One region of the Paenibacillus sp. J22P15 genome, then DNA from elsewhere that is predicted to be linked to it. Evidence: riboswitches for the same ligand, from Rfam matches in the RefSeq annotation. Region 1 holds a riboswitch; the other holds the start of a gene.

The links. Region 1 has a riboswitch for S-adenosylmethionine ahead of AC0YN6_RS29280 (hypothetical protein). Riboswitches for the same ligand answer to the same signal wherever they lie in the genome.
Region 2: linked by a shared signal. The riboswitch ahead of metA (homoserine O-acetyltransferase MetA) and the one ahead of AC0YN6_RS29280 (hypothetical protein) in region 1 are both predicted to bind S-adenosylmethionine.

The regions. Positions count from the first base shown of each region.
Region 1 is NZ_JBWDNT010000031.1:29,402-45,959, reverse strand. Features, by position in the region: gene AC0YN6_RS29285 (helix-turn-helix domain-containing protein) at 1-1,975, opposite strand, end outside; SAM riboswitch class I at 2,543-2,671, shown strand; gene AC0YN6_RS29280 (hypothetical protein) at 2,769-3,308, shown strand; gene accC (acetyl-CoA carboxylase biotin carboxylase subunit) at 3,862-5,220, opposite strand; gene accB (acetyl-CoA carboxylase biotin carboxyl carrier protein) at 5,224-5,679, opposite strand; gene AC0YN6_RS29265 (5-oxoprolinase subunit C family protein) at 5,663-6,688, opposite strand; gene pxpB (5-oxoprolinase subunit PxpB) at 6,685-7,428, opposite strand; gene AC0YN6_RS29255 (DUF979 domain-containing protein) at 7,443-8,396, opposite strand; gene AC0YN6_RS29250 (DUF969 domain-containing protein) at 8,386-9,111, opposite strand; gene AC0YN6_RS29245 (LamB/YcsF family protein) at 9,129-9,902, opposite strand; gene AC0YN6_RS29240 (glycoside hydrolase family 3 protein) at 10,364-12,073, opposite strand; gene AC0YN6_RS29235 (MFS transporter) at 12,131-13,480, opposite strand; gene AC0YN6_RS29230 (GntR family transcriptional regulator) at 13,791-14,438, shown strand; gene AC0YN6_RS29225 (tyrosine-protein phosphatase) at 14,727-15,524, shown strand; gene AC0YN6_RS29220 (TrmH family RNA methyltransferase) at 15,919-16,558, opposite strand, start outside.
Region 2 is NZ_JBWDNT010000014.1:88,434-104,991, forward strand. Features, by position in the region: gene AC0YN6_RS22500 (response regulator) at 1-123, opposite strand, end outside; gene AC0YN6_RS22505 (sensor histidine kinase) at 141-1,154, opposite strand; gene liaF (cell wall-active antibiotics response protein LiaF) at 1,161-2,180, opposite strand; gene AC0YN6_RS22515 (ammonium transporter) at 2,450-3,745, shown strand; gene AC0YN6_RS22520 (hypothetical protein) at 3,813-4,196, opposite strand; gene AC0YN6_RS22525 (hypothetical protein) at 4,351-4,491, opposite strand; gene AC0YN6_RS22530 (3D domain-containing protein) at 4,553-5,155, opposite strand; gene thrS (threonine--tRNA ligase) at 5,216-7,153, opposite strand; gene AC0YN6_RS22540 (putative sporulation protein YtxC) at 7,599-8,531, opposite strand; gene mqnC (cyclic dehypoxanthinyl futalosine synthase) at 8,706-9,842, opposite strand; gene AC0YN6_RS22550 (trans-sulfuration enzyme family protein) at 10,012-11,184, opposite strand; gene AC0YN6_RS22555 (aminotransferase class I/II-fold pyridoxal phosphate-dependent enzyme) at 11,188-12,351, opposite strand; gene metA (homoserine O-acetyltransferase MetA) at 12,379-13,296, opposite strand; SAM riboswitch class I at 13,397-13,505, opposite strand; gene corA (magnesium/cobalt transporter CorA) at 13,813-14,748, shown strand; gene AC0YN6_RS22570 (LysR family transcriptional regulator) at 14,902-15,804, shown strand; gene AC0YN6_RS22575 (histidinol-phosphatase) at 15,849-16,558, shown strand, end outside.

The sequences.
Region 1 (16,558 bases):
GGCTTTTTTTGTGCTCCATTACGTATTCACAGAGCATTTTGTATTTGTCCTTTAGTTTACCGTAGCTATAATCTAGCTTCTCGTGGCCTCCAGTACTGCTGACCGGTTCGATTTCGAACTCTCCCTCCTTCGAAATCTGGTGCAGCAGCTTCACCAAGGTTCCCCACATTTCATTCATCAACAAAACCAGCATATCCAGCGACAAATGATTTTGTTTGAAATTAATGGTATGCATCTCCTCTAGCAGCTCCTGCACTTCTACCCATTCTCCGGCTTTGGTCATGTTCATCAATCGAACTTCAAGATCAGGTGGATAATAATAGCTGTCGCTTTCTTTGGGCATATCCCCAAAGCTCATAAAACCGCTTCTTTTCTCCCAGCTTAGGTATTCTAGAACCCGCCTAGCCTCCTCATAGGAACGGGACACATTCGAGAGGCCGTCGTACATACCGCCAATCGCTATGCTTATCGGAATATGCAGTCTTGACCGAACCTCGTCAACCACCCTTTCAAGACGTTGCTTGATCTCACCATTTTTCTCGTCTGCTCCCGATGATTCAAATGAGTAAATAAACGCAATCTTATCGCCCGCCACATCAATCAAGTAGGCTTCCGGCAGCAGCGCTACAACAACGTCCTTCACCATGATGCGTATGACATCAAGCTCGTCCAGTGCTGTCCTGTCTACAACAGTTTCATTGCCTGAAAAATGAACGATCCCTGCGACAACATGCGTGCCGTCCATGACAATACCAACATGACACATCCGAGTATGGATCTCATGGGAAGATAAATAATCACCTTTCAGCAGACCTTCGAAGAAGGCCGCCTGCAGGAGAGGCTCCTGACGTTTGATTTGGTCCCGCAGCTCGTCGTTGCTGTCCAACAGCCGGGATACGGACTCGCGGATGACCCGGTATACATCCGCTCCCGAATCGTCCCCTCCTTCCGTTCGCATATGAAGAGTTTCTACAATGTGGCGAAGCGGACGGCTGTTACGGTAAGCTATCGCGAATGCAACTAGCAATCCGATTGCAAGAAAGACAGACGTCAATATAAACGTATTATTTCGGATATAATGCAATTTGCTCAGAACAACGTGAGTCGGCTGAGCAACTAAAAAAGTCCATCCGCTATAATTCGAAGTCGTATAGGTAATCATCATGTCAACCGAATGAATGCGCTCCTTCTTATTGCCCTTAAGCCCTTGCAACCGGCTTTTATCTATCGGCGTAATATCAGTGCCGGAAGCGATCGAACTGATAATATTTCCTTGTTGATCGACAATATATGCCCAGCCGCCTTCCGAAAGATCAAGTCCTCCAAGAAGCTTTTGTACCTCTCGATTGTTAATCGTAACGATAATCGATCCTTGCGGATTGCCTGGATAGCCAAATGGCTGTATATAAGTTAGCAGCGATTTAGTCTGGTTTCCCATTTTGACGTCTTGCGCAGGAATGATCGCTTTCACCCCGAATTCGCCATTGAGATAACGCTTCCAATTTTGAAAATTCAATGACTTGTATTTCAGATAGGAAGAATAAAATTCTTTATACGTATAAGTGGAGCCCAGCGTCAGGACTAGTTCGCTGTTTTTGAATGCAATATAATATTGATCAATAAAATTGTTGGTCAAGTTGTAAGGGAATAACCCTTTGTGGGCTTCGAGAATACGGACTGGATTAGAACCCGTGAAAGGTTGGGAAACGTCTTGGAATTTTATTATCCTGGTGTCATTTGCAAGTTGCCGAACGATCGATTCTACTTCTTTGAACCGTAAATCCAATGTATTCTTGCCTTGTTCCAGTATGTTCATATTGTTCGTCGTCAACTCTTTCTCCATGACGACCAACGTCTTGTTGTAAATGACCCATCCGATCAGCAGCGGCAAAAAGATCAGCAGAATGTTCGGTACTAGTAGACGCACAAGGATCCGGTGCCGTTTAGCTTTTCTCGTCTTTTGATTCAGGATCATTTGGATTCCCCCTTCGCCTTTTTAACATGTACATTATAATAGCTCAATCAAACTATGTGAGCAATAACAATATCTTTCGGAAACACCAATAGAGCTTTTGATTTCCTGGGAAATCTCCCAGCCCTATCGTTGAACAATAAAGTGGAGCAGTTTCCACACACGCTCTACCACTCTAATATCATATTTCCGTCTAGGTTTCAGTGTTGCAGTAATCCAAGTTTTGTAAAACCTAATAAAAAGATAGCAAAAAGAAATCTGCTAGAACCACGAACGGGAACAAGTATCTTAAATCTGCCTTGGTAGAAGCAGCTCACTCCGTTGCGGCATCCAAGAATTTTCTCAGGGCAATGTACAGACGAACAGCAGCACGAAAAGTCAAAAAACGAGCTGCAGTAAATGTAGCCCATGCTATGTTGAGGATTACGTATTATCTCTTAACTCGTAAAGAAATGCAAAAATCGAAGATGGGGGGTTCAAACGTGGTTCCTCTCTGACCTCTTTTACGACGAAGTACCTTGACATCAGAATGCTATATAGTATTATAAACATAATTGAATATGTTGAATTTTCTTATCAAGAGTAGGTGGAGGGACTAGCCCGATGAAACCCGGCAACCGACAAACCTTTGTTACCAAAGGAATGCACGGTGCTAATTCTTGCAGAAAAGCTGTACTAAGCGAATCTGGGAGATAAGAGAGAGGATATGACTTTGAATTCTTATGACCTTTCTCTGATTCCAGAGAAGGTCATTTTTGTTTTCATGAACTAACTAAACATGTGTAAAGGTGTGATAATGATGCCGATCACGATTCCTAACAATGAAACTACCGAGTATCACCAAGATATTCATCCCCTTCGTATTGCTTTGCTAAATTTGAAAAAATCAGCGATTGGTCTTTCTTTTGAAAGTTCGCAGCAGTGTAAGATTACCCGAATAGAATGTTTTCGATTTGACAGTAAACATACAGAAAAGCTGCAACTTGGACATGGAACAGATGATATCTGCGGGCTAATTGCTATCTCCACAAATACAGGAGCAGTTGGCTTAAGGGAATTTGAGATCCCTTGTAACAGCCTGAGGCCCGATTTGACTATGTGGGCTGCTCCTTTCCAGCGAATTAAAGGTCTGACCTTGACGGAAAGCATGAATTATGCTCAATTAAAGCAAGAGGCATGGGGACCCGTGAGATTTGAATTAATTGAGTCCGCAATAATGGATATAATTGAAAAAAATGAATTAGCATTAATAAACAACAAGGATCAAAGATACTTCTACTTCTGGGATCGGGCATACATATTTAACCATACGCAAGCGTATATCTCTTTTTTTTAGAGATTAACAATCCTACCCGTAAGCGGAACAAAGAGCTTCAACACGGCTTCCCCAAAGCAGACCGACGGCCCGAAGATTCCGAGTGTCTACTTTGGGGCTGAATTACAAAGATGGTTTGTTCAATCAAGCTAACGTGTCCCGTAGTTCAATAACCTTTACTATTTTAGTCGCTTAAATTTGAAGAGATCGAGTAATGCATAGAAGAATCGGTTTATCAGCTTTTTATCGATAAGTTATGTTGGCACTTTTGTGTCATTGGACATTAGATGGTGTCTAACAAATGGGGTGCAGTTCCAAGTAGCGAGCTAACTATGGTCGATCACTTTTCTTCCCGGAGACTGGGATATTTTAAGCTGATGTTCACAAAGTCTATAAAACAATCGTTTTTTAGACTGATACGACATTTATTTTTTGATGTCCACAATCCGTCTGCAATTTTAGGACACAGAAAAACCCAGCCCTCATTCGGACTGGGTTGGTGGAAGCGAACCGCGGCTTGACAAATCCACAAATTCGCCAAGACACGAAGATCGTTCGAGACCATTCGTACGAACTATCTGGTTTCCATATCCATGACATTGTATATTTCCAGAAATTTCGTGTTATAATCCCCTTTTACAAACATCTCATGCTCCAACAATCTCTGGTGAAATGGAATCGTTGTCACAATCCCTTTTATAGTAAATTCGTCGAGTGTCCGCTTCATTCTCTGTATCGCTTCCTTGCGGTCTCTTCCCCAAACTATCACTTTCGCCACCATAGAATCATAATAAGGAGAAATCTCATAGCCAGAATAAACCGCACTATCAATTCGCACTCCGAATCCACCCGGCGAATGATACTGTTCCACTTTCCCAGGTGACGGCATGAAATTGTTGTAAGGATTTTCTGCATTAATCCGACATTCAATCGCCCAACCCTTAATGTCGATATCTTCTTGGCAAAAAGAGAGCGGAACGCCTGCCGCCACAGCAACTTGCTCTTTAATTAAATCTACTCCCGTGACGAGCTCTGTTACCGGATGCTCTACTTGAATTCGGGTATTCATCTCCATAAAATAAAACCCACCGTGTCGATCCAGAAGAAATTCTACAGTTCCAGCGCCATGATAATTGACGGCTTTGGCGGCTAAAACGGCTATCCGCCCCATTTGCTCCCGCAAAGCTTGATCAAGGGCAGGCGACGGCGCCTCTTCCAGCAGTTTCTGATGACGACGTTGAATCGAGCAGTCCCGTTCCCCAAGGTATACGACTTCCCCATATTTATCTGCCATAATTTGGATTTCCACATGTCTCGGCTCTTCCAAATACTTTTCTATATACACCCCTGAATTACCGAAAGCCGTTTCCGCTTCCTGCTGAGCCTGACGAATGGATGTTACCAGTTCTTCCTCGCTGTGAGCTACCCTCATTCCTTTGCCGCCTCCGCCGGCCGTTGCCTTCACAATAACGGGATACCCAATCTCGCAAGCGACCTTGACGGCAGACTCCAGATCTTCAATAATGCCTTCGGTACCGGGCACCGTAGGAACGCCGGCCTGTTTCATCGTATCTCTGGCAACGGCTTTGGCACCCATTTTTTTAATCGCGTCGGCATCTGGCCCTATAAAGGTGAACCCGGACGCTTCGCAGATTCCAGCGAAATCAGCGTTTTCCGAAAGAAACCCATACCCCGGATGAATTGCGTCCGATTGGGTAAACGTTGCCACAGTAAGAATATTTATCATATTCAAATAACTTTCTTTTGAAGCAGTCGGTCCAATGCAGTACGCCTCGTCCGCGAGCTGCACGTGCAGCGCTTGCCGATCTGCTTCAGAATATACGGCAACCGTAGCGATGCCCATTTCCCGGCAAGCTCTGATCACCCGTACGGCGATTTCCCCTCTATTGGCAATCAACACTTTGTTAAACATCACTTAATCCCCCTTTTTAACTAAAAACAGAGGTTGGCCAAATCCAACAAAGTCGCCTTCCTTAACCAAGATTTCTACAATCTTCCCGTCGACCCCGGCATGAATCTCATTAAACAGTTTCATCGCTTCAAGTACACAAACCACCGTTGAAGAAACGACGTTTTGGCCGATTTTTACAAATGGATCCTCCCCCGGCTGCGGAGCAGAATAAAACGTCCCTACCGTGGGAGAAGTAATTTTTTGCAATTCGATATCTTGTTGGACTTCAACCGAATACGAGCTAACGGCTGGTTTTACAGGACGTACTTCCTCTTCAGTCTTATCTTCGATGATTGTTGATTTTACTGCATGCAAATCATTTTTCACGATAACGATCCGGCTCGTCTCATACTCGAATCTCTGTATGGCAGACTCCTCAACCATTTTAATCATTTCTCGGATCTCATTTATTTTTATCATGACGAATAATCCCCTTTAACTTCATTCTTAGCTTCAGACTTTGAATATGCATTTCTCTAACCATATAAAGCCTTTCCGCTTCTTCTACAGTAATCTCTTGAAAGGTTAATTTATTCCCCGGCTTCATTTGGGCGATAACCGAAATATCTACCGCAGCGACCTGAGCAATTTTCGGATACCCACCTACCGTCTGCCGGTCGGCTAACAATAAAATCGGGTTTCCATCGGGAGGAATTTGTACGGTTCCAAGGGAAACCGCTTCAGAAATCATTTCTACCGGTTTCTTTAACTTCAACGCTAGACCTGACAATCGATAACCCATACGGTCCGATTGGGGTGTAACCTGAAACGGTTCATTAAAAAAAGTAGTTATACTGTCTTCATCAAATAGCTCAAACTGACTGCCGCGCATCACACGGACCATCGTGCGCCCTGTATCCTGCGGGATACAACCTCTTTCTATATACCAAGAGGTTGGTACAAACGGCCTCTCTCTGGATTTCGCTTCCAACCCTCTCATCGTGTGAACTGCTTGTTCCGAAGGCGTGTTAAGCTCAAGCACATCCGCCTCTTTTAAAGCTCTTCCATGAAAGCCTCCTAATCCAGCTCTCAAGTAAGTGCTCTTGCTGCCCATCACCTCAGGAATGTTAAATCCACCCGCGACCGCTATATAAGACCGGCATCCCGATTTGCACGTTCCAAACCGAAGCACGCTTCCTCCCTTGATATAAACAGGTCTCCACATCGGGATCGACTCTTCGTCGATGCTGGGCGATAAATCTCCGCCGGTAATGGCCAATAAGGTATCTTGCTCTATAAGAAACGAAGGACCCATTAAGGTAATCTCTAATCCTGCTTCACCCTCTTCATTACCAACCAGCAGATTGGCAATCCGAAGAGAGTACGTATCCATGGCGCCACTGACAATGACTCCGTGTTTTTGATACCCGTATCGACCCAAATCTTGGATGCTAGTAAGAAGACCTGGCTGCAACACTTTCATACTCATTGGCTCTCCCCCTTGCAAAGCTCATATTCCTGAAGGGAAATGGAACGAAATTTTACGATATCCCCTGATTGAAGAAGACTTGGAGGATTGTCGCTTGGACGGAATAATTTCAATGGGGTACGGCCAATCAACTGCCAGCCTCCCGGGGTTGAGATAGGGTAAACACCCGTTTGTATTCCTGCAATACCTACGGACCCTTCCGGAATGGATTGACGGGGAGAAGACCGCCTGGGAGACGAAATCCTCTCAGACATCCCTCCTAAATAAGGAAAGCCGGGAGCAAACCCGATCATATAAACAAGATATTCGCCGCTGGAATGAATCTCAATGACCTCATCCGGCTTGATCTTATTTTGCTCTGCCACATCTTCCAAATCCGGTCCGAATTCCCCGCCATAGCAAACCGGAATTTCCATAATCCTTGGTTCATAATGGTTGGAGATTTCGAAGCTGGACACCATCTGCTCTATTATTGAGACCACTATTTCATATGATGAGCGTTTGTTAATCTCCCCGTGGTCTGCATATAAAATCTTCACCTTCATAGGATCATACAACACAGTAACGCTTGCAAAAGCAGGAATACATTCAATCATCCCTAGAAATGGATGCTTTTCGATGTAATCTCTTACCCCGTGTACCTTGCGATGTATATCATCATTAATGCTTTTCCCCAATTCGATGCGAATCGCCGATTCCCCATGCGGGGACAGCTTCATCTGGAATTCACCATTTCCCATAGAGTTACCCCCTCTTAAAACGCTAGAAAATACATCAGGAATACATTCACTGCCAATAATATTAGCGCTGTTGGCACTTGAGCCTTAATTACGCCGTTCTTATCAGGTAAATCCAGCAAAGCCGCAGGCACAATGTTGTAGTTCGCCGCCATTGGCGTCATCAGTGTCCCGCAATAGCCGCTGAACATGCCGATCGCAGCTAAAGTGGCCGGATTGGCACCGTGAACATGAACGAGCAGCGGCAGCGCGATCCCCGCGGTCATGACTGGAAAAGCAGCAAACGCATTCCCCATGATCATCGTAAACAGCGCCATCCCAACGCAATAGGCCAGCACAACCAAGAAGCGATTGTCCACAGGAATCGCGGCGCTAACCAAATCGGAAACCGCTTTGCCGACACCCGCGGCAGCGAAGAGACCTCCGAGCGTAGCCAGCATCTGCGGAAGAACGGCCGCCCAACCAATTGCATCAAGCAAACGGCGGGATTCTTTGATCGACCGCAAGCCTGTTTCCTTCGTCAGCATTATCGCTGCAATTAATGCGATTACACAAGCAACACCGAGACTGACGAGCGTAATGTTCTTTTGATCCAACAATTGAAACCCGCCTATAGTCAAGTTTTTTAAACCAACTGTCCCTACCAATGTAATCAATGGGATCAAAAGAGCCGGCAAGAATAAAAGGTTGCCCAGCTTTTTCGAACGGGCGGCACGTTGCTCCTCATCAACTTGATCATAGGATCCGATCCGAACGCCCCCAAAGCCGGCAATCAATGCCAGAACGATGACGATAATTCCCATATGTAAGGAAGGAATGACGGTTCCGAATAAGAACGTAACCGCATATAATCCCCAGAATATAGCTGTCATTACACGTCTCGGGTTCCCTTTGTCTCTCAGCGTTAGAAGTGCAATGACCGCCAGAAAAATACCGGCAACGTAATAAATATATTCGAGACTAATAATCACGCTGTTCTGTTCCCTCCTTCTCAGATGAATCCTTACTTGCTTCGGCACCAGCTTCTAATTCGCGCTGAATTGTCCGATCGAACAGAAAAAGCCGGGTACTATGAACAAGGAAAGCTGCAATGGCAGTCGGAATCCCCCATACAGCAATATCCAACGGCTCCAACATAATGCCATTCTGTTCAAAGAAGCCTTTCATCAGCAAAATTGCGCCAAAAGCAATGAATATATCTTCCCCGAAAAACAATCCGACATTGTCAGAGGAAGCAGCAAACGCCTTGATTTTATTGCGGATCTCTTCCGGTAATTTCCCATATTTATTTTCGGCTGCCCCCTCCGCCATCGGAGCAACGAGCGGACGAACCATTTGGGCATGTCCGCCTAGACTGGTTAATCCTAAGGCTGCAGAAGCTTCGCGTATGAAGAGATACAAAATCAGGATGCGGCCTGTTGTGGCGGCTTTGACCTTACCGATCAATTTTTGCGCTTGTTCCTTCAAGCCGTTTCGTTCCAAAAGTCCTATAACAGGCAAGGTCAAAATAAACAAAGACAAATAACGGTTTTTTACAAATGCATCTCCAAAGGTCGTAACAATCTTCTCCAACGGGAGATGTCCGGCCAAACCAGTGATAATACCGGCTACCGTTACGACGAGCAGCGGATTAAACCGCAAGGCAAATCCGACTATAACGATAAGGATACCAATGAGTGATAACATATATTAGCTTCCCCTCTTCATTTTCGTTTATTTTTTCCAATAGCCTGAACAATAATTCCTGCAGCTTCAAATGATTCCCGAATATGACTCGCCAAACTCAACGCATTCGGGCTGTCGCCATGGATGCAGAGCGTATCTGCCATGATTGATATGTCTAACCCTTGCATTGTTTTTACTTTTCCTTCTTTCGCCATACGAATGACCTGATCGACCGCTTGACGATGATCTGTGATCAAGGCATCATGTTGACCACGGGGCGTTAACGATCCGTCTTGCTGGTACGTTCTGTCCGCAAAAACTTCGCTAGAGGTTTGAAGTCCTATTATCTGTCCAGCAGCGATTAAACTGCTCCCTGAGAGCCCAAATAGGATCAATTCTGGGTCGACTTTATAAACCGCTTCGGCAATCGCTTCGGATAACACCGGGCTCTTCGCAGCCATGTTATATAAAGCACCATGGGGCTTCACGTGCTGCATCCTTCCCCCTTCCGCCTTTACAAAACCGTACAATGCCCCAATCTGATAAACGACCATATCAAAAGCTTCCTGCGCTGAAATATCCATATTTCTTCTGCCGAAGCCGACCAAATCAGGAAGTCCTGGGTGCGCTCCGATGCCGATCCCTCTATCCAACGCCAGTCGTACCGTTTTACGCATGACAGACGGGTCCCCTGCATGAAATCCGCAGGCAATATTGGCCGAGGTAACAAATTCGAGTATCTCCTCGTCTTCCCCCATCTTGTAGGTGCCGAAGCTTTCACCCATATCACAGTTCATATCGATTGTGTACACAATTATATCCTCGCTTCCCTTTTGTCCCGAATTTCGGAACATCTATTCCGAAATGATTAGGATTCATATTTCAACAAGTTATAACTTCCCTATTTTCCTAATAAATTATCAAAAAAAGAGCCCTTCTCCCCATTTTCAAATTGGAGGCCGCTGGCGTCACTATTTACGTTACGGATGATTTAGCCGAGTCCGGTCCGTAGACAAACTAGAGCTGTTTCGCCTCAGCTACAAAGCCGTGTAACGCAAAAAGGAGCCTGCCACCATACTTCAGTGGTAAAGCTCCTTTTTTGTGTTTGTGGATTTGATGTATGGAGGCGAGGGGATTTGAACAAGCGTACGAGTTCAATGTTACACCGTCAGTCAAAGAGGGAGCCTGTCTATACAACTGAACCTAAAAAAACCGCCTGTCACAAGTTGCACAGGCGGATAAATTTGGGGTCTGTGTAGCAATGGAACTAAAGTTAAAACCGTGTATCCCAACATCCACAAAACGGATCTACCGGACTCTTTCCTTTAAATTCGGATTCCCCCGTTAACTTCTTATAGAGATAATCAATAGTATTTTCGTTTGCATGATAGCAGTTGATCATGACAGGGACTCTCGGAATATCGAATAAATGATAAGGATTAGCCAAAGAAATGAAGATAGTAGGCACTTCCTGAATGAACCATGGTATGTCGCCCGCAAACAATGGCGACCACTGCAGCCTTAAAGTCGGCTTTAAGTTAGCAGAAGGAATGTTCGCCAAATAAATAACAAGATCAAATTGTTCTTTTATTGTGTACGAAGGCTCCGTAAATGACGCTCCAAATTTTTTTGGCTCAAAGAGAACCACCTCAAACCCATTTGTTTGCAGCTTTTCTGCAAATCTCTCAGTGTAGGATTCTGTGTAGAACCCCTCTCCTTTTAACTGAGAATTTATGTCCTCTACAGAAATTAACAAAACTCTCCGATATAGATCAGCAGATATAGGCAGTAATTGTTTTGTATCTTTTACTAGGGTAATCGATTCATCTGCCGCAATGGATGCCCACTGCTTATGTTCTTGACAGCCGAGTACCTCGAGCTCCTCTTGTCTAGGAATTAACGCAGCGGTTTCTTTTTTATGAAGACCAAGAGATGCTTTTAAGGCCAACACCCTCGTGGCTGCTTCCTCTACTCTTTCCATAGTCAGCAGTCCGTTTTCAAGGCCCTGCATCATAAATTCAAAGTCTTCTTGTACATCTCGGTTAAAGAGCAGCACATCACAGCCCGCTTCGATTGTTAAAGGAATTGCCTCTTCTCGATTTTTCGCCATTGAGAACCCAGCCATCATTGTAGAATCAGAGACGATGACCCCATTAAATTGCAGTTGTTCTCTTAGTAAATTCTGTAACAATTCTTTAGAAAGAGTAGCCGGCATAATTTCTTCTTCCTTAATATCTGGACGAAGCTTTCTGGAATAATGAGGGAGCATAATATGTCCGGCCATAATAGTTTTTGTACCTGCCTCAATTAATTCCTTATAAACAATACCAAAGGTACGATCCCACTCCTCAACAGAGAGAGAATTAACAGCAGTCACTAGATGCTGATCTCTTTCATCCACACCGTCTCCCGGAAAATGTTTGGCGGTTGCCGCTAGTCCTTTTTCTTGCAAGGCTTGTACATACGCTTTTCCCATTTTTATAACGGTGGAAATATCTGATCCAAATGTACGAATGTTGGTAATGGGATTTCGAAAGTTTATATCAATATCTACTACAGGTGCAAAAGACCAGTTACAGCCTACCGCTCCACCTTCTTTAGATGCAATCTCCCCTAACTTGTGTGCTATTTCTGTGTTTCCTGTTGCTGCTGCCTGCATAGGATTAGCAACGGCTGTCCCGTCCAATGCAATGCCTTTTCCTCCGCTTTCTAGGTTTGCCGCAAGAAGTAGAGGAATGGAGGATTGCTCTTGTAAAAAACGATGAACCTCTTGAATTGTCTTTCCTTTGTCCGGCCTAAACATAAACCCGCCAGGGTTAAATTTCTCTAATATTTCTTTCAGTATCTTTTCATCCTTATGCATAACGTGCAGACAGAACAGTTGACCGACTTTTTCTTCAGTAGTCATAGAGGATAAGGTTTTATTTACCCATACAATATCTTGATCTGTCAGATAGAAAGGATTTTCTCTTAAATTAATCACATTTACTCCCCCGATTTGTATAGTTCTATTTTTAACACAGTTCCGCATCTGCAGCTATTATGATACTTTCACAGCATTCTGAAATTCACTCGTACGACTCTTTCGTCTAATTTTTATTTCAGATAGGATTTTTGCATAGACCCCTTCTGTTAACTGGTATTTCAAAAGCGGTAACGCAGCAGTTATCATTAATATTCCAGGAATAAGGGTAAAAAATAAATGCATCCAAGTCATAGTAGTATTCGTTTGGGCTCCTTTCGGAATATATCCAACAGCTCCCAACGCATAAGCTCCCATTGCTCCTCCTAAAGCATCAGCCAATTTTGAGCGGAATGTATTGGACGAAAATACAGTTCCCTCAGCTCGTTTTCCCGTTTTCCACTCTCCGTATTCCACACAATCCGCAACCATAGCGCTCATCGCAATCGCCGCTATACCGAAAAATAAAGTTCCTAACCCGCTCAATGCAAAAAGGAATATGATGTTTTTACTCACAAAGAATAAAGCAACATGAGCCAAACCGTAACCAACAGTTCCGATAATAGCTGTTGTTCTTTTCCCTAGACGCTTCGATACGAATGGCGCAAGTAAGGCTCCGAGCAACATAGGAAGCATACTTGCTAAAGAAAATACCGGAAACAAATGTTCCGCATTCAAATAATATTTAAAATAATAGATGGAGAAAGCACCTCGAATATTCATCGTCATGTCCCCAATTAACAATGTCAGCAATATTAATAAAAGCGGCCGATTCGATCCGATAAAACGTGCGGCATCTTTAAAAGTGAGTTTTTCATTTCTTGCTACTGTTACTTGCTCCTTCACGTTATAAAAAGTAATCCAGAAGAACCCTACACATAATACAGCATAAATAGCAGCCACTGGGATCCAGCTGTTTGCCGCTTTAACAAACGGCAGGGTCAATACACTTACACAAGTAGCGGCAATAGCTCCCATTACACGAGGTACAGTAACAATCTTGGTTCTTTCCTGCGAATCTTCTGTAATCGCAGATGTCATAGCCCAGTATGGCACATCTACTACACCATAGCTTATTCCCCATAGGATATATGTGACAGAGGCATAAATAATTTTGGCTGTTGGACTAATATCAGGCTGCAGAAAGCATAGAACCGTAAAGACAGCCATTATTATAGGAGCAAATAGAAGATAAGGCCTAAACCTTCCCCACCTGGATTTTGTATTGTCTACAATTACTCCAATGACAGGATCTATCATGGCATCAAAAATCCGTGCCACAAGAAAAAGGGTACCTACAATTGCCGGTGACAATCCGAAATAATCTGTATAAAAAAGCATAAGATAACTAACCATTAATACATAAATTAGATTCTGGCCCAAACTCCCTACCCCATAGGAAAGAATCGTTTTTGTGGAAAGCTTCATTGTATATCTCCTCCAAATTGATTATGGTTCTGAACAACACTTTTCTGCGGTTATTAGTTTGTTTTAGCTTCCCCCTTAAAGTCATTGGTCTTTAAACAATGAGAAACAACCTTTTAACTTGGATCTGCTTTTCTAGTTGTATACAAGTAGTATACACATTGTATGTAAATGAAAAATCAATTGCATTTAAAGTTTATGTAAATTTTCGTTTATTTATCTGGAACCTACATTTACAATTAATTGCTTGCAGTTGAAGCACACCTACTTTAAGATAATTTAGTAAATGATAAACGAAAGGGATTAAAAGTTCATGCCATCTAAATCATTGATAGATACTGCCTATACAAAAATACGCCAAAAGATCATTCTTGGAGATTTCATGCCTGGAACCCTATTATCAGAAAACGAACTTGCAAATGAACTGAACATGAGTCGAACACCAATTCGAACTGCCATTTCTCATTTGGAATCGGAGGGGTTTGTGGTTTCATTAAAAAATCGGGGCATTTTGGTGAAAGAAATGTCGTTTAAAGAAATTTTGGATATAATAGAAGTGATGGCCTCTTTTCAAATACATGCGTTAGATTCTATTATTGAACGTGGTTGTCCTATAGATATCCCAGAATTAGAAAAGTGTCTCAAAAATCAGATTCAAGCCAGCCAGCAAGACGATTACCCTGAATACGTAAAATACTCCAATTCTTTTCTGCGCGGTATTATTTCTGCTTTGAATAATCAAGCTATGCTGCAAATTATGGATTCGTATCAAGATAAAATTATCATGATTGCTACCGTACACTGGAAGCTCACCCCTCATCTTCCTCATTATTCCGCTAACCGAGCTAATGAATCTCTTTATCAAGCTGTGGCATCCAGAGACTATGAAGGTGCGAAGCAAATAGTAAAAGAGACTCTTCTCAACAATCGTAATCGTTTAGTAATGGAAGGAAGAATTTAAATTTTGCATTTCACTTGTTTATGCCTTACCTTACCTTACCTCACATTACTCAGGGACGTCAGATAATAATATATCTTACGTTCCTTTTTCTTTTTCCGTTCTGATCATACAGGATGTTTTTTTATATTTAAAATCGGAATTTACAAGAATTTTAAAAAGCGTTAATGTTTTTTTTACAATCAAGTAGTATCCTACTTGTATACTACTTGTGATGAAAAGAGGAAATTATCGTCCAACTCTCCAAGAAGTAAGTGTTCCTAATTACAAATAGAAGAGGTGTTTATTTTAATGGAAATCACAACAACAAATCGTTTTGCGTCATATCCTGCAAACCGAGTAGTCCCCTTTATTGGAGCTAATAACTTTCGTGACATGGGCGGCTATACAACATCCGATGGCCGTACAGTAAAGTTTGGACTTTTTTTCCGTTCAGACGAACTAACAGGTTTGACAGATGAAGATATGAACTTCTTACAAACATTAAATATTAAATACATTTTTGATTATCGCGATGAGTTGGAAGCACAAAAGAAGCCCGATCCTACACTTTCAAATGTGGCATACGAACGTATCCCAGCATCAAAGCAAAATAATCAATTCGGCACTATCGAAGAATTGGCTAGAAGTAATTTCTTCAAAAATCTTAACTTAGATAATATGTCGGAGTTGTATTCCAAACTTCCGCTAAACAATCCATCTTACAAACGATTGATGGAAATTATCCAAGACCCAAATAATTTGGGTTTAATACATCATTGTGCCGCTGGAAAGGATCGTACGGGTGTTGGTGCTGCTCTTATTTTATCTGTGCTTGGAGTTCCAAAAGAAACTGTTATGAAAGATTATTTATTGACAAATGAAACGATGAAAGTGTTTAAGGAAAAGGTTTTGAAGCAAATCTCAACGCATTTGGATGACAGAGGCCTTCAAATCATGGAACATCTGCTTGGAGTAAAGGAAGAGTTTTTAGAGGGCGTTTTCCAATCTATTACGAATACGTATGGAAGCCTTGAGACGTACTTTGCTCATGAGTTCGGTTTAACAAAGGAAAAACGACAGGCATTACAAAGCTTTTGTCTTGAATAGGATAAGGTATGTCTAGATGAATTCCTTAGAGTAGTAAAATCAACGTTTTATCATGTCGAAATTTACTTAAATTCCGATTTGCTGGTGGGTACCCTGGTGGTACCCCATTTAGTTTTAAACAAAATAATCCCCTAAAGTTAACAAGATCCAACATGAATATTGTATACAAATACAGTTATCATAAACGCCAAACCCATACAAACACCGAGTTGTAAATTTTATTTCCTCAGTAATCAACTCATTATTCGATAATAAATCGCTTCTAAAATCCATGTTAAATACTTTCCCTACACAATCTACATACATTCAGATCGCCTCCATGACCCATATAATAAAAAAGTCCCGATATATCAAGGGTTTCTTGAATATCAGGACTGATGAAGTTGTCTAAGATTTACTTTTTATACGCTCTCTGCCGCAAGCTCTCATAAAGCAGCACCGTTGCCGCCATCGCCACATTCAACGATTCAGCTTGACCAACCATCGGAATAATGACCGATTCATCAACAAGCTCGCGAACCATAGGTGATAATCCTTCTGATTCACTGCCCATTAGCAGCCATGTTGACTGCGTCCAGTCATAGCCGTAGCAGGTATGCTCCGCTTGTAGACTTGTTCCTACTAGCTTTATGTCTTTCTCTTTCGCTTGTGGAAGCAGCTCTTTTAAGTCTGCTTCGATAATTGGTAAATGGAACAAGGAACCCATCGTCGATCTTACCGTCTTCGGATTATAAAGATCTACGCAGCCTTTGCCCAAAATAACGGCGTCTGCTCCAACAGCATCAGCACTGCGAATGATCGTACCGGCATTGCCGGGATCTCGTACACCGTCAAGTACAACAACAAGGCCGTTTTTACGGAATAAAGCAGCTTTATCTACAGATAGCTTAGACAAAATAGCAAATACAGGAGGTGGCGTATCCGTCCCGGTACATTTGGACATAACCGCTCGTGAGGCTTGTACCCACTCCAAACCGAGCGTTGCTGCTGTATCGTTCGTTTCTCGCTCAAGCTTAAGTTCTGCGGGAATGCCG
Region 2 (16,558 bases), on a different contig from region 1:
TCCATTACCCGCTTCTGCAATGACCTGAAGCTTCGGTTCTAACATGAGATAAGTCCGAAGACCCGTCCTAACCATATCGTGATCATCCACTATCATCACTTTTATAAGATCCGATCCGCTCATTAATCCTGCTCTCCCCGCTACATTTTTGGTATCGTAACCTTTACCCTCGTCCCGCTTCCGGCTTTGCTCCAAATTTCAGCAGCCCCGCCAAGCTTCTGTGCTCTCTCCTGCATCGTAGACAGTCCATATGAGCCTCGCTTCACTTCATCTACCTTGAATCCAATGCCGTCATCCTGTAAAATCATGCTAACCTGCCGCTCCGTATCTGCCATTGTTAGCGTACAGCCCTTTGCTCCCGCATGCTTGACGATATTCGCCATAGCTTCTTGCGCAATGAGAAACAGCTGAAGCTCCTTCGCTTCAGATAAGCGCTCCTTCAAACGCCATTCGAGCTCACCTTGCAAATTGTTCTGCCGGCAATAATCAGGGAACCACTTATCAAGCGCTTCATATAAAGTTCGACCTTCCAGCTCCATTGGCCGCAGCTGTGCGATAAAGTTCCTCATTTGGATTTGAGCCAAATTAGACATACTGACGAGCTGCTCAAGTACGGAATCTGCTCGTTCACGATCAACCTGCTGCAGCTTAGGCAGCGAAGAAGCGCACATATGAATAGCGAATAATTGCTGGCTTACCGTATCATGCAAATCTCTCGCCAGACGTTTGCGCTCCTCGAGCACAGCCGCTTCGTTCGACGCTGATTCAATCATGACATACTCTTCTCCGCGAATTTGCAGCCATTTCATCTTTTCTTCCATCTGCTGTGCCAGCTCATTAAATTCACGATAAACCTCAATAAAGGAATTATGTCCGCCCTCTGTGATGCGAACGCCGAAATTGCCGTTTGCAGCTTGCTTTAATGATAAATGAAGCGTATCGATTCGCCGTCCAATTCGCTGCGCTGCCCAATAGCCGAAAGCCACGCTCACAAGAATGAAGACGGAAGCGGCCCCTAGCCGTACTTCCGTCTTATGAGATTCATCCATTAGTCCATTCCAGGTTAAAGCCCCCAGCAGAACGGACACGAGAGAGGAAATGACGAACATTCCGATAAGTTCCCACTTTCCGCTTCTCAAAAAACGAACCATCATAATCGATCACCCTACCTTTGTAACGCGAACATCACCGATAAATGTACTAACGACCAGCTTAATTTTTTTGTTCGATTCGGGGTAGGTAGGCGATTGAATATTGATATTTGTAAACAATCCGCCTTCTTTCTGGCCAAGCACCTTAACATCGCCGATAAATGCGCTTGATACCACCTGTACGCCTACCTCGTAATCATTAGGAACATATACTTTGACGTCGCCTATAAAAGAGGAAACATTAATTTTCGTTTCACCATCCGAAACCTGAGCTTTAGTCAAATCGAGCACTGTATCTCCAATGAAATGTGAAATATTAAGCGGCTTCAAATCCCAATAATCTTGACCGATATGAATATCGCCAATAAACCCGGAGCGATTCTGAACATTAGAATCGTTGTGATTCCACCATTCCACATGCTCCTTATGATTTCGTTTCCATTCCTGCGCATTTCTTTTGACCTCTGACTTATGATGCGCCTTCCACTCTTTAAATTCCTTCTTGCTGGATGAATAATCATCATAATGCTTCTGGTCAGCACTCTCTCGCTTCTCTTCATACGCAGTCGTGCCAAGCGGCGACTTTGTTGGATCAGGATGCAGAGGCGGCGCTGGCGGAACATTTGATTCATCCGTATAGGGCCGGTATGATTTCCAATCATCTGTCGGAGGCGATTGTCGCTTAGATTTAGGTCTCCAAATGATATTGATACCGATCAAAATTATGGCCACCGGCCAAATGTAAGGAATGATATCACCAATGGACCAAGAAAAGAGATCTAAGTTGCGCCCCAGAAAGATACAGCCTATCAGCAGAACAATTGTACCCCACCAGCCTGAACTCGCCCCGTGAATCCGACAGGATAGCAATCCGCGAATACCTACAACTATGAGAATTACTGGCCAATAAGTAGAAAACAGGTCACGAATTTCAAAATCCACATAACCTGTTTGATTCAATAAAAACAAGACGCCAACTGCAATGATGACTAACCCGGTGAATAACCGGTTTGCGAAATTTCCGTTCATGAGGCACCAGCTCCTTACGATTCCATCGTCGTTTGATATTCTTAGTATAACTGACAGCATTCAATAGAAAAAGGGACGTCCGATTGAAATCGTCATCCGTCTCCAGACTGAGCTTTTGTGGATTCCTTCCATTTCAACTTTTCACTCACGTCATGAAACATGACGTGGGTCGTTGACATTAATTACTACTTCTCTTTATAATGATGAACAGATTAGGAAAATAGAAGCAGTTACACATACGACGAATATTATGAATGGGGGATGAAGCAGTGGACGTTATCGAACTGTCAAAGGGTCTAGATACGATCTGGGTCGTCTTGACAGCAGCCATGATCCTACTCATGGAAGGTGGATTTGCTTTGCTTGAAGCTGGCTTTGTCAGGCAAAAAAATGCCGTCAGTATTATTATGAAGGTTTTTGTCGACATTGCTTTTGGCGCACTCGTATTTTACTTTTTTGGATTCGCGCTCATGTATGGACAAGACGTCGGCGGTTTAATTGGAACGACCGGCTTTCTCATAGATGGAGACCTGTCTCATATCAAACTAAATATTACTCACGAAACGTTCTGGTTATTCCAATGCGCATTCGTAATCGCCGTTATATCGATTGTTTCTGGTGCAGTTGCAGAAAGAATCAACTTTAGAGCATATATTTTATTAACCATCGCAATGACTGGCTTCATTTACCCGCTAGCCGGACATTGGGTTTGGTCAAGCAGCGGCTTTCTTGGAGCCCTTGGCATGATTGACTTTGCAGGTTCGGCTGTTATTCATGCTTTAGGCGGCTTTTCCGCACTCGCTGCTGCTATCTTTATTGGTCCGCGAATTGGCAAGTTTGGGCCTGATGGCAAAGTAAATATTGTACCGCCTTCTAATTTGCCGCTCGCTTCTGTCGGTGCATTCATTCTTTGGTTTGGCTGGTTCGGCTTTAACGCCGGCAGTACACTTAGCGCTACAAACAGCTCTATCGGTCATATTGCAATTACTACGATGTTATCGGCAGCTGCAGGTGGAGCGACATGTATCCTATTCACAATGTTCCGCTACAAGAAGGCAGATCCGCCAATGGTCATCAACGGCTCTCTTGCCGGCCTCGTAGGCATTACGGCAGGCTGCGCATTCGTATCTGACCTCGTCGCTATCGGTATCGGTTCCGTTTCTGGAATTGCAATGGTGCTGGTTACGGAGTGGCTTGAGCGACGGAGAGTCGATGATCCTGTCGGCGCCTTCGCCGTACACGGCATCAGCGGCAGCATCGGTACACTCGCCGTAGGCTTGTTCGCATTACCTGAGCTGACAACTGGCGTCGGGAAGGGCTATTACGGATTATTTTATGGCGGAGGCTTCAAATTACTAGGCATTCAAACACTTGGCCTAGTGATCGTAGCCATATGGGGCTTCGCGCTGACATTGGCGGCATTATGGCTTATTCGTAAGGTATTGCCCGTCCGCGTCTCCAAGGACGAGGAGCTCATCGGTCTCGATGTCGGTATTCACGGCGTTCCCGCTTACAGTCAAGAGCATGATTTCCTTGATTATGATCGTTTGAAAAATAGTAAATAAACAAAAAAAAGCCGTCGAAGCCATTGCAGCCGAAACGGTTTTTTTCTTGTTTATTTCTTTGTCGTAATTAATCATTCATCTCATTAGCAAGCTCATAGGACACAGTCACAATATCAGTTGGAGCAGATACGTTCTTAATGGAACGAGCGCTTTCGATTTCTAGACGGAGCGCACGGGCTTTCTCCATCGGCTTTCTTACAAAATGAATATATTCAACGGCCAGATGATGATCGGGCTTCTTGCCTGTCAGCATTCTTCTTATAGTTGACATCGACTGATATGCACGGTCTTCCATCAGTCTTCTCTTCTCATAACGCTCAACCATCTGTTCAATTTCTGCTATTTCCTGCTCTTTCTTAGCAACGTAGGCATCAATAAAAGGTAAAACCTCGCCCGCTTTACGATGATGGGCAGCAATTACAAAGCCTGAATGAATGATTGGATCTGTCATGAGAATTCACCTGTCTCGTCATGTTATTATTTCTTACATAAGTAATCATACACCAAACGAATATGATTTGAAAACACTTTTTTCAACAAAAGAAAAGAGGAACCATGAAGGTTCCTCTAGTCTGAATGCTTTGTTATCGCATAGCAAAAAAATACTACTTCTCAGCTTTTTGTTGAGCGTTGTTCGCTGCTTGTTTACCAGCAGCGTTATTCTGGTTCAACTCTTCCGCGAATTCTGCATTGAATTCTGCATTGTATTGATTGTTTTGGGCTTTATTGTTTTTGTTTTTAGCCATTGTTTTCACCTCCCCGGTTCAATGATAGTATGGCATTCTTGGCGATTATTATACGGTCAATTTAAGATTCTAAATAAGTCTGCGGAATAGGCTTCCCGGCTTCTACAGCCAGATTAATTTGATTCAGCCAAGCCTGCGAAAGCTTGCCCGTTCCTACTCGCAGTACCTCTACATGAACCGTACGCTTCCCCCACTGCTCGTAAACCTGCTTGATCGTTTCAAAATACAAATCGATACGTTTTCCTTTTATGGCTGAGCCTGTATCAGCTACTACGCCATATCCGTAGCCAGGTATATAGAGCAATGTTCCGATAGGAAAAATCTTCGTATCCGCGGCGATCGTAGATACTTGATCCCTGCGCACCTTTACCCCCGAATAGGTAATCCCGTACTGCGGATGCCCCGGTCGTTTACCGGTCGATTCCACGCCAGCGGTGTAGCCTGTAGCGATAACCTCAACCCTATTTGTTTTCTCTTTCTGTGTTGTACGTGCAGCTTCTCCTGTCTTATCTAGGCTATCGTAATTGCTTGCAACAGAGCTTTGTGCAGGCTTCTTTGATTCAGCCAGAACAATATTGCTCTTTGTATTGAAGCCAGCGCCGATAACCGTTAGGAGCAGCAAAACGATGAAACCTTTTCGAAAATAAAAAAAGCTTGTAACCATCTGGGTACTTCCTCCTCAGAAGAATATTGCCCCGATGGCCCAAGCTTTATGCGTGATTCATTATTGTTCTTTGTTTACGATTTGCTTTTGCAGCAAAGAAATCAGCTCTGCAACAGGAAGCGCGCCTAGATCGCCTTCGCCGCGTTTCCTCACAGAAACCGCTTCTGCTTGCATTTCATTCTCACCAACTACGAGCATGTAAGGTGCCTTCTCCAGTTGAGCCTCGCGAATTTTGTAGCCCAGCTTCTCATTGCGCAGATCACTTTCTACACGAATGCCGTTTTCTTGCAGCTGTTCTGCTACTTTGCGTGCATAACCTTCATAAGCAGTCGATACTGGGATTACCTTTGCTTGTACTGGCGACAACCATAGCGGCAGCGCGCCGGCAAAGTTCTCAAGCAAGAAAGCAGTCATTCTTTCCATTGTGCTTATAATACCGCGGTGAATAACGACTGGACGGTGCTTCTTGCCATCCTCGCCGACATACTCAAGCTCAAAGCGCTCAGGAAGCAAGAAATCAAGCTGTGCAGTCGACAATGTCTCTTCTTTGCCAAGTGCGGTTTTAATTTGAACGTCAAGCTTAGGACCGTAGAATGCAGCTTCTCCCTCAGCCTCGAAGAACGGAAGCTCCAGCTCTTCAACAACCTCGCGAAGCATACGCTGCGACATTTCCCACATCTCATCATTTTGGAAATACTTCTCAGTGTCCTTAGGATCACGGTATGATAAACGGAAACGGTATTCTTTAATGCCGAAATCCTCATATACCTTACGAATCAAGTTAACAACGCGCGCAAATTCTTCTTTAATTTGATCCGGACGACAGAAAATATGAGCATCATTAAGAGTCATGGCACGTACGCGGTGCAAGCCTGTAAGCGCACCTGACATTTCATAACGGTGCATTGTGCCAAGCTCAGCAATCCTCACTGGCAGGTCGCGGTAGCTGCGCATGTCGCTCTTAAACACCATCATATGGTGCGGACAGTTCATTGGACGAAGAACAAGCTCTTCGTTATCCATGATCATTTTCGGGAACATATCCTCGCTATAGTGCTCCCAGTGACCGGAAGTTTTGTAAAGCTCAACGTTAGCAAGTACTGGTGTATAGACATGCTCATAGCCCAGTCTTTCCTCTAGATCCACGATATAACGCTCCATCGTTCTGCGAAGCTTTGAACCATTCGGCAGCCATAGCGGCAAACCTTGACCAACCTCACGCGAGAATGTGAACATTTTCAGTTCGCGGCCAAGCTTACGGTGATCGCGTTTCTTTGCTTCCTCTAAGAAGTGAAGATGCTCATCAAGTTGTGCTTTCTTAGGGAAAGCTGTTCCGTAAATACGCTGCAGCATTTTGTTCTTCGAATCTCCGCGCCAGTAAGCACCAGCTACACTTAATAGCTTGAAAGCTTTAATTCGACCTGTAGACGGCAAATGCGGTCCTCGGCATAGGTCAAAGAACTCGCCTTGATCATACATCGTAATAACCGAGTCAGCAGGAAGATCACGGATTAGCTCAAGCTTAAGGTTATCATCAAGCTCGGTGAAAATGGACAATGCCTCGTCTCTGCTTACAACACGGCGGCGGATATCGATATTTTGCTGAACAATTTTATCCATTTCCTTCTCGATCTTCACAAGATCCTCAGGTGTCAATGATTGCTCCATGTCGATATCATAATAGAAGCCATCCTCGATTACTGGACCGATTCCAAGCTTAACATTCGTGTTGCCGTACAGGCGTTTGATCGCTTGTGCTAGCAAGTGAGCCGTACTATGACGATAGACTTCAAGTCCGTCTGCCGAATCAACGGTAACGATCTCAATTGCAGCATTGTTATCTATTGGCGTATATACATCGACTACCTTACCGTCGATTTTTCCAGCAATCGCATTTTTACGTAAACCCGGGCTGATGGAGCCCGCTACTTCTTCAATTGTTGTGCCAGCCGCATATTCTCTTACTGCGCCATCTGGCAAAGTGATTTGAATAGTCATTTTTATTCATCCTCCATTTTGTCTGTAAGCGTAACGCTTCATTTCTTTATCCAAGCAAAAAAGAGCACAAAAAAAGCACGCATCCCTAAAAAAGGGACGAGTGCTTGTGTGCTCGTGGTTCCACCCTACTTCGACTGCTTCAATCATTCAAACGTTGCAGTCCTCGTATTATCTGTTAACGGAGATATCCGGTACAGCATACTGCCATAGCTTTGCTTCGTAATAAGCAGGCTACAGGTTGGGCTATACAGCTTCAAAGGGGTACGTCTGAGGACATTGTGGAAGGAAATTACAGCCAAGTTTCCTCTCTCTGGACCAAATATCATAAACAGACACATGTCTTTGTCATTGCCGATTACATCGTATATGTGTGTCATTATAGCTCGACTTGTGCGATTGGTCAAGTCTATAAGCCCTATTCGTTATTTCCTTATGAAAATTCAACTTAAGGTTGAACAAGCTCATCAAGGCCGCTGCTGCAAGAAGCACATTGCAGGCATACCGTTACCCGCTGATCAAATATCGTTTGAATGGTTCGTATCACTTGCATATCCGGCTGTTTGGTATGAATCGTGATATGCTTCGGAGATACGGCAATCAGCGAACTAATAACCATGTCTTCAATATTCATTTCCGTTTCAAGCATTTCTGCTACAATTCGATCCGTTGGCGGGTTAGGGTCAAGCGGTTGAAAGCTGTCATCATAGAGCATAAATTCATGCCCGCCCTTATGCAATAGATGAACCATAGGCAGCTTCGTGTCTTGAAGAAAAACAAAATATTTTAACAGGGATATAAACTCCTGATATTGTTTTTCGAGCACGTATTCATCTAATGCATAATCTACAACTTCAGTTAATTCCTTCCGATAAGGCTCCAATCTAAACGTCGTAAATCCTTTTATGTCGAGATGCATATTGTCACGTAAGAAAACCTCTACCTCGGCAGCTACCTTATTCTTACGTCTTAAACGATCTGCATCCAAAAACCTCGTCCCAAGACTGTCCCATTCTTTTCCATGCAGCAAATCATGACAATAACGCTCGATCGCAGCTGTTTCCGCAGAGCTATGATTACGATACTTTTTGCGAATAATGACCGAAAGCATCGCTGGCTCCATTTCACTAACTACGAATTCAGCTATGGCAAGCGATGCTGCTTTAAACACCGCTTCGCCGTGTGTTTTTAATTGAAAATACGGAAGCAGCGCAATGCAGCTTATATCCTGAGCAGATATCTGCTTCATTTCAATGAGGGCAGATTGCTCCGTTTTTGTGTCAATATGTAAATCGACGAGCACTTGTTCTGTCAACAAATTAGTTAGTTTATTTACCGACTTTTGGAGACTTGCAGGTAACGATACCGTGAATAGCTCCATCAGCTCACCCCTTTCCTTCCTTATCAGTATATGGTACCGCGTACGGGGATATACGATGAAGACATTGGAATGTAAGGGAAGCAAGCATACAAAAAAACGTCTGTCGAGTCCCCCGCTGCTTACGGAGATTGTTCAACAAACGTTTTTTCATTACGGATATTGCCTGAAAAGTAATTAGTTTTGCATGACAAAATCTAAATCCGCTTTATCCAATTGGTTGTAAACTTTCAAAATATTGTACTTCGTATCCCGCTGTGCAGGAATCTTACCGCATTCGCGAATCAACTGAAGAATAAGTTCGATGTTTACTTTATGAGTCGTTCCCGCTGCGGACACTACATTTTCCTCGATCATAGTGCTTCCGAAGTCATTGCAGCCATACGACAGCGACAACTTACCCATCTCAGGTCCCATCGTCACCCATGATGATTGGAAATTCGGAATATTATCGAGCATGATACGGCTAGCCGCTACGATGCGCAAATATTCCTCTGGCTTCGCCTTCTCCAGTTTCAAGTTCGTATTGTCCGGCTGGAACGGCCATGAAATGAAAGCCAAGAAGCCCGTTGAATCATATTTGTTCGCGATGCATTCATCTTGAGCGTCACGGATACGCAGCATGTGCAAAGCTCGCTCTTCTACTGTCTCACCAAGACCGTACACCATCGTTGCAGTCGTATTCATACCATGACGGTGTGCTGATTTCATCACATCCATCCAGTCCGTCCAAGAGCCCTTCATACGGCTAATCTTACGACGTGTGCGGTCATCTAAAATTTCAGCGCCGCCGCCTGGCAAGGAATCAAGTCCCGCATCACGCAGCTGCCTAATCACTTCATCTAAAGAAAGCCCATCCGATACAACCTTCATCTTCTGAATTTCGGCTGGAGAGAATGAATGCATTGTAATGTCCGGATAATGCTGTTTAATTTTGCGAAGCAGATCCAAGTAATAAGTAAACTTCAAATTTGGATTCGTTCCGCCCTGCATCAATATTTCAGTACCGCCAACGTCTATCGTTTCTTGAATTTTGTTCAAAATCGTTTCATCAGGAAGTACGTAACCTTCCTTCGACCCTGGAGCACGATAAAACGCACAAAAGCGGCAATAAACATCACACACGTTCGTGTAGTTTACATTTCGTCCTACAACAAATGTCGTTATTGGTTCGGGATGATGCTTTAGCATAATCTGATTAGCTACATGCCCCATCTTCTCGATTTGATCTGAGACTAACAATTCCATGCCTTCTTCGAGCGTAATTCGCTCACCACGCAACGCTTTATCCAAAATATGGTCCAACGTTCCCATTCCGCAAGACCTCCTTATTTCCGTTCATTTTTTAAAGAAACTATCACTTTATCCTAACATATATCTCTACTCCAAGTCACCCGCCGCAGGATCTCCTCTCGCCCTGAAATAAGAAAAAACACGGAATGTTCACTAGAACATCCGTGTTTCCCTTTAAATTCATTCCCATTTAGGAGCGCAGAGCTCTATCCAAATCTCCAAGCAGATCCTCGATATCCTCAAGCCCTACCGAGTAACGAACCAATCCGTCTGTAATATCGCGTGCATGACGGACTTCTCTAGGCATTGAAGCATGAGACATCATCGCTGGATAAGAAAGTATGCTCTCTACTGCCCCCAAGCTTACAGCTACGAGAGGAATTTGAACTTTGCTCAGCAATGATTTTGCACGTTCGCCGCTCCCAACGTCGAAGGATACGACAGCTCCATATCCAAGAGACTGCTTCTCATGGATTTCCCGGCCTGGATGGTTCTCAAGACCAGGATAATAAACAGCTTTTACTTCCTCATGCTCCGACAGCCATTCCGCCAGTCTGCGAGCGCTTTGTTCGCTATATTCCATCCGAGCTTTCAACGTCTTCATGCCGCGCATCAACAGCCACGATTCTTGGGCGCTAAGAACCGTTCCCATGCCGTTTTGAAGCTGCTTCAGACGTTTACCGAGGCCTTCATCCGCGGTAACCGCAAGACCCGCCAGCACGTCGCTGTGACCGCCAAGAAACTTTGTCGCACTGTGCAGTACGATATCAACGCCATGTTCAATCGGACGCTGATGATAAGGAGTCATAAACGTATTATCAAGCAGGGTAAGCAATCCGTGTTCTTTCGCCCAAGCAGTGGTCTCAGCAATATTCGTAATTTTGAGAGTCGGGTTTGACGGCGTCTCCATGAATACCGCTTTCGTATTTGGCTTAAGCGCTGCTTTGACCGCTTCAAAATCGGTCATATCAACAAAGGTAGACTCTATGCCGAGTCGATCCAAAATCGTCGTCAGTAAACGATACGTTCCGCCGTAAACATCCTCCGTTACGATAACGTGCTCCCCAGCAGAAAGCAGCAGGAATGTCGTTGAAATAGCGGCCATCCCTGAAGCGAACGCGAAGCCGCGCGCCCCGCCCTCAAGCAGTGCGATATAATCCTCGAGCGCTTGGCGGGTAGGATTGCCTGAACGACTGTAATCATATTGAGGCGGGTTGAAAATATCATGATGATGGAACGTTGAAGCTTGATAAATAGGTACGCTTGATGCTCCTGTATGTTCATCAATCTCTGCGCCGAAATGAATCAGCTTCGTTGCAAAACGCCGATCTTGAGGTTTAATTTTGTTGTTATCATTACTCATCGGTTATTGGACCTCCTCGACTTCACGTTTGGCAGCTGCGAGCGCCTGTGCCAAATCACTAATTAAATCATCCGAATGCTCGATGCCTACTGAGAAACGAAGCAAACGGTCATCAACACCGATAGCTTGACGAATTTCAAGAGGGATATCCGCATGTGTCTGAACCGCAGGATAAGTCATCAACGATTCAACTCCGCCTAAACTCTCAGCGAATGCAATAAGCTTAATGTGGCGAAGAATCGGCTCCACATAACGAGCGTCCTTTAGACGGAAGGAGAAAATACCCGTATTTCCGGAAGCCTGCCTGTTCTGAACATCATGTCCTGGATGATGCGGCAATGCCGGATAATAGACATCCTCCACCGCTGGATGTTCAAGCAGATAGTTAGCAATCGCAGTGGCATTATACTGATGACGCTCCATACGAAGCGCCAGCGTCTTCATTCCTCTCATAAGAAGCCATGAATCCTGCGGTCCAAGGACTGCCCCAATGGAGTTATGCAGAAATGCCATCTCAGCTGAGAGCTCCTTGCCTTTCGTTACGATCAGACCTGCAAGCACGTCATTATGACCGCCTAAATATTTGGTTGCGCTATGAATGATAATATCTGCTCCGAGCTCAATCGGACGTTGGAAAAATGGTGTAAGCAGCGTATTATCTACAATGGTAAGCAAGCCTTTAGATTTCGCCCACGCCGTTACTTTCTCAATATCCGTAATCATCATGAGCGGATTTGTTGGTGTTTCGATAAGCACCGCTTTCGTGTTTGGCGTCCACAAAGCCGCCATCGCATCCAAATCGTTCGTATCCACATAGGAAGCTGATACGCCGAATCTCGACATAATCCGCTCTAACAGGCGATACGTGCCGCCATATAAGTCAAGAGATACAATTAAATGATCACCTTGACTGAATAATGCAAATACCGTTTGCAAAGCAGCCATACCGGAGCTGCATGCAAATGCTGCATCGCCAGCTTCCAATTGTGCAGCAGCTTCTTCTAGTACAGCCCTTGTTGGACTTTTCGTACGTGCATAATCGAAGCCCGTGCTCTCTCCAAGCTTAGGGTGACGAAATGCCGTTGCTTGGTAAACTGGGAAGCTTACTGCACCCGTTACAGGTTCTTTTATAGATCCAATCTGAGCTAAATGGCTTTCTATCTTCATCTTAATGTAGCACTCCCTAATATAGTTTTAAATGCCTCCACCCAAATCATAAGGTGTTTGCTGATAAACATAATAGTTAAGCCAGTTTGAGAACAATAGGTTCGCATGAGCACGCCAGGTTGATAATGGCAGGTTGGCCGGATTATCGCCTGGGAAATAATTTTTCGGAATATCTATTTCCATCCCTTTGGATTGATCACGATCATACTCATACTTAAGTGAGGTTGGATCGTATTCGGAATGTCCTGTAACAAAAATTTGTTTACCATCTTTCGATGCAACGATGTATACGCCTGAATCTGAAGATTCAGATAAAATATCCAACATTTCCACCGTATCTATATCCTCGCGGCGCACCTCGGTATGACGAGACTGCGGCACAAAAAACATTTCATCAAAGCCTCGGAGCAAATTAACATTTCTTTTCTCAATCGTATGCGGGAATACGCCGAACATTTTGTTGTCTAAATTATATTTCGGCACGTTAAAGTGATGGTAAAGTCCAGCTTGTGCCGCCCAACATATATGGAAGGTCGATGTTACGCGCCTTGTGCTCCAATCCATAATTTCCTTAAGCTCTTCCCAATAGTTTACGTCCTCGAAAGGCATATGCTCTACAGGTGCGCCAGTGATGATAAGACCGTCATAATACTCATCCGCGATCTCGTCAAATGTTTTATAAAAGGATTCTAAATGATCAGCCGACGTGTTTTTGGATGTATGTGTTTTTGGATGCAGCAATACGACCTCGACTTGTAATGGCGTGTTGCCAATAAGTCTAAGCAGCTGTGTTTCTGTCGTTTCCTTGGTGGGCATTAAGTTCAGAATCGCGATTCTGAGCGGCCTGATATCTTGATGATAGGCGATACTCTCATCCATAACGAAAATGTTCTCGTTGGTTAACACTTCTTTTGCCGGTAAGTTGTCAGGTACTTTAATTGGCATTGGTTTCACTCCTCTTGAGGAAGATTGACCGCATGAGCATGAAAAAGACCCTTTCTGCTGTGAGAAAAGGTCGTATGCTCTATACATAAGCCATCCGCCTCTCTCATCTCCCAGAAACATTAAAGTTTCCGCAAGAATTAGCACCGTGCGTTTACACGCCGGTTGCCGGGCTTCATCGGGCTAGTCCCTCCGCCTGCTCTTGATAAGAAAGTAGTCTATTCAATTTTCCGCGGTATCATTACACTTTCACTTTAAATCATTCTGTCAATTGCGTCAAGAACCAACGGTGCATATTCTAAACTTATATATGAGAAAAGTGTTGTTTTTATGCTTGAATGTAAAGCTGTCGCGGGAGTATACTAGACAAGAATTATTTCGTTTATTTGACTAACAAAGGAGTGGACATGGACATGGAGGGCGACAGACCGAAGCCTGAGAACTATCGAATACGGTTACTGCCGGCCCAGTCCCATTCAGCCGGCAGTTTCCTCTAGCGAAAGAAAGGAGTGACTCCGGATGAAAATCCGTCTTGTTAGCAATGGCGTTTTTACAGTTATTGAAGATATTAATGAAACACTTACGCCTTCGAAAGAAGGTTTTTACTGGATCGACGCAGATGTGGAGGACCTCGCTGTTTTGCAGCCGCTTTTCAACATGCATGATCTCGCTGTAGAAGATTGTCTCAGTGAAGAGGAGCAGCGTCCAAAAATTGAAATATACGAAAGTCATTACTTTATTGTTATTAACAGCATTCGATTCGATGATGAGGAAATATTTCTTAGGGCGCTCAACATCTTTCTCGGTCGTCACTTTATTATTACCGTCACCAAACAAAAGATTAATGAGCTCCGTTCTTTAAAGCCCGTTCTCTGGGAACAAGAGGTTAGCCGGCCTGACTATTTCTTATACCACCTCGTCGACATCGTTGTCGACAACTATTTCCTCGTTGGTGATCGGATCGATACACGAATCGAGACACTGGAAGAAGATATATTGATGCACACGAAGAAATCGCATTTGAATGAAATCATCGGGCTGCGCGGTGAAATATTGTGGCTGAGGAAGGTACTTGGTCCTCAACGCGACGTCATTGCTACGCTTAACAAGAAAGACTTAAAGCTCATTGACGATCAACTGCAAAAGTATTTTAGCGATATTTATGAGAATGCGTTAAAAATTGCGGAATCCTTCGACACATATCGCGATCTCATGGGTAACTTACGTGAGGCCTACCAGTCCAGTGTATCGAACCGTGCCAATGAAATCATGCGTGTATTTACTGCAATTACAACGATATTCATGCCACTCACCTTCATAACCGGCATATACGGAATGAACTTTGACTTTATACCGGGTCTCCACCTCAAATTAGGCTCATATATATTACTTGGTATTATGCTGCTGCTTGGCATAAGTATGTTTTACATTTTCCGTAAGAAGGAATGGCTCTAGAGACGACCTGCTCCAGATAAGATTAAAGGGCTGCACTCGCAGGGGAAAATTCCCGCCTTGCGCGTGCAGCCTTTTTTTTGCTGTTGCGGTAACTATCATTTATAATAGTAGAATCAATATTTGAGAGTACTTACCTTTGAGAGGGGGATTGACGTGAATATTAGTCAGCTTGAAACACTCCTTACGATATCCAAGACGATGAGTTTCCGGAAAGCCGGCGAACTGCTGAATCTCACCCAGCCGGCTGTATCGGCACAAATAAAAAGTCTTGAGGATGAATTCAAGACGATCCTCATTAATCGTAACCAGCCAGTCACTCTAACCGATCATGGACAAGTTTTTTTGGAGCATGCAGAGCAAGTCCTTACGATTGTGGATGAATTAAAGCATAAGCTTTCCGATATGAACCTAACACCGCAAGGACATATTTTACTAGGAACAACAGCATCAATTGCAATTCAAATTTTGCCGCGCGTCCTTTCATATTTCCAGAACCAATTTCCTTTAATCAAAACAACGATACATTCCATGCCCTCTTCCCAAGTTATGGCCAGTGTCGAGAACGGTTCAGTCGATATAGGGATTACATATCTCACTGAAAAAAATCCGAACGTCTCCTCCTCCGTCCTTTATTACGATACATTTGAACTTGTCGTTCCTCCTTCCCATCCGATGAGTAAATTGACGCATACGACGGTTGACACGCTCAAGGACATTCCTATGATTATGCTTGCTCCCGACACGCTGGGGCGGAAATTCGTCGATAAAATTTTCCGTAAATACAATATTCAGCCGAACATCATCATGGAGGTTTCCAGCAGCGAAGAAGTGAAGCGTATGGTTGAAATTAATTTAGGCGCCGCAGTCGTATCGAAACTTTCGATTGCCAACGAGCTTCGTTTGGGCACACTAAAGATGATTAAAGTCAACGAGCTTGAAATGAGTCACCCTGTCGGCGTTGTATATAAATCCGGTCGTTACATCAATACGGCATTGCAGCAGTTTTTAAGTGATCTAAAGGGCATGCCGGAGCATCAATTCATTAGCAGTGAATAACGGATCAGAAGCGTCCATCAGAAAATCAACTAGGAGAGATGACAATGAAATTCGACTTACATACTCATCATGTTAGATGCGGTCATGCCGATGGTACTATCGAAGATTATATTGTTGCAGGAATGAAAGCTGGTCTTCAAATTATCGGCATCTCTGATCATTCCCCCTACTTCTATCATAAGGAGGATCAGCCTTCACCAGCCATCGCCATGGCTAGAAGCGATTTCACTAATTATGTTAATGAAGTGCTTCGCTTAAAGGAGAAGTATGCAGGCAAAATCGAAGTACTGTTGGGTATAGAATCGGACTTTTTTCCTAATTATTTGGATAGCTACAAAAAAGCATATGAAGGTGTTCCTTTCGACTATTTAATCGGCTCCGTGCATCAGGTTGGCGAAGTCAGTATTTTCAACCGTAATCGTTGGAAAGGATTAAATGAACAGCAGCATGTCGAAGTAAAGCGCAGCTATTACGATCTTATCAAGCAATCTGCACGCAGCGGAATGTTCGATATTTTGGGACATATTGATGCAATGAAAGGGTATTATCCCGCATTCTCTGACATTCCGGCGAATAAGGACGTTGATGATACGTTGCAGACGATTGCCGAGTGTGGTGTTTCCATTGAAATCAATACGTCTGGCAGCACGAAATATGTGGGAGGATGGTATCCATCGGATGCGATTCTGGAACGAGCACTTCATTACGGAGTCAATGTAACCTTCGGATCGGATGCGCATGTGCCGAGCAGAGT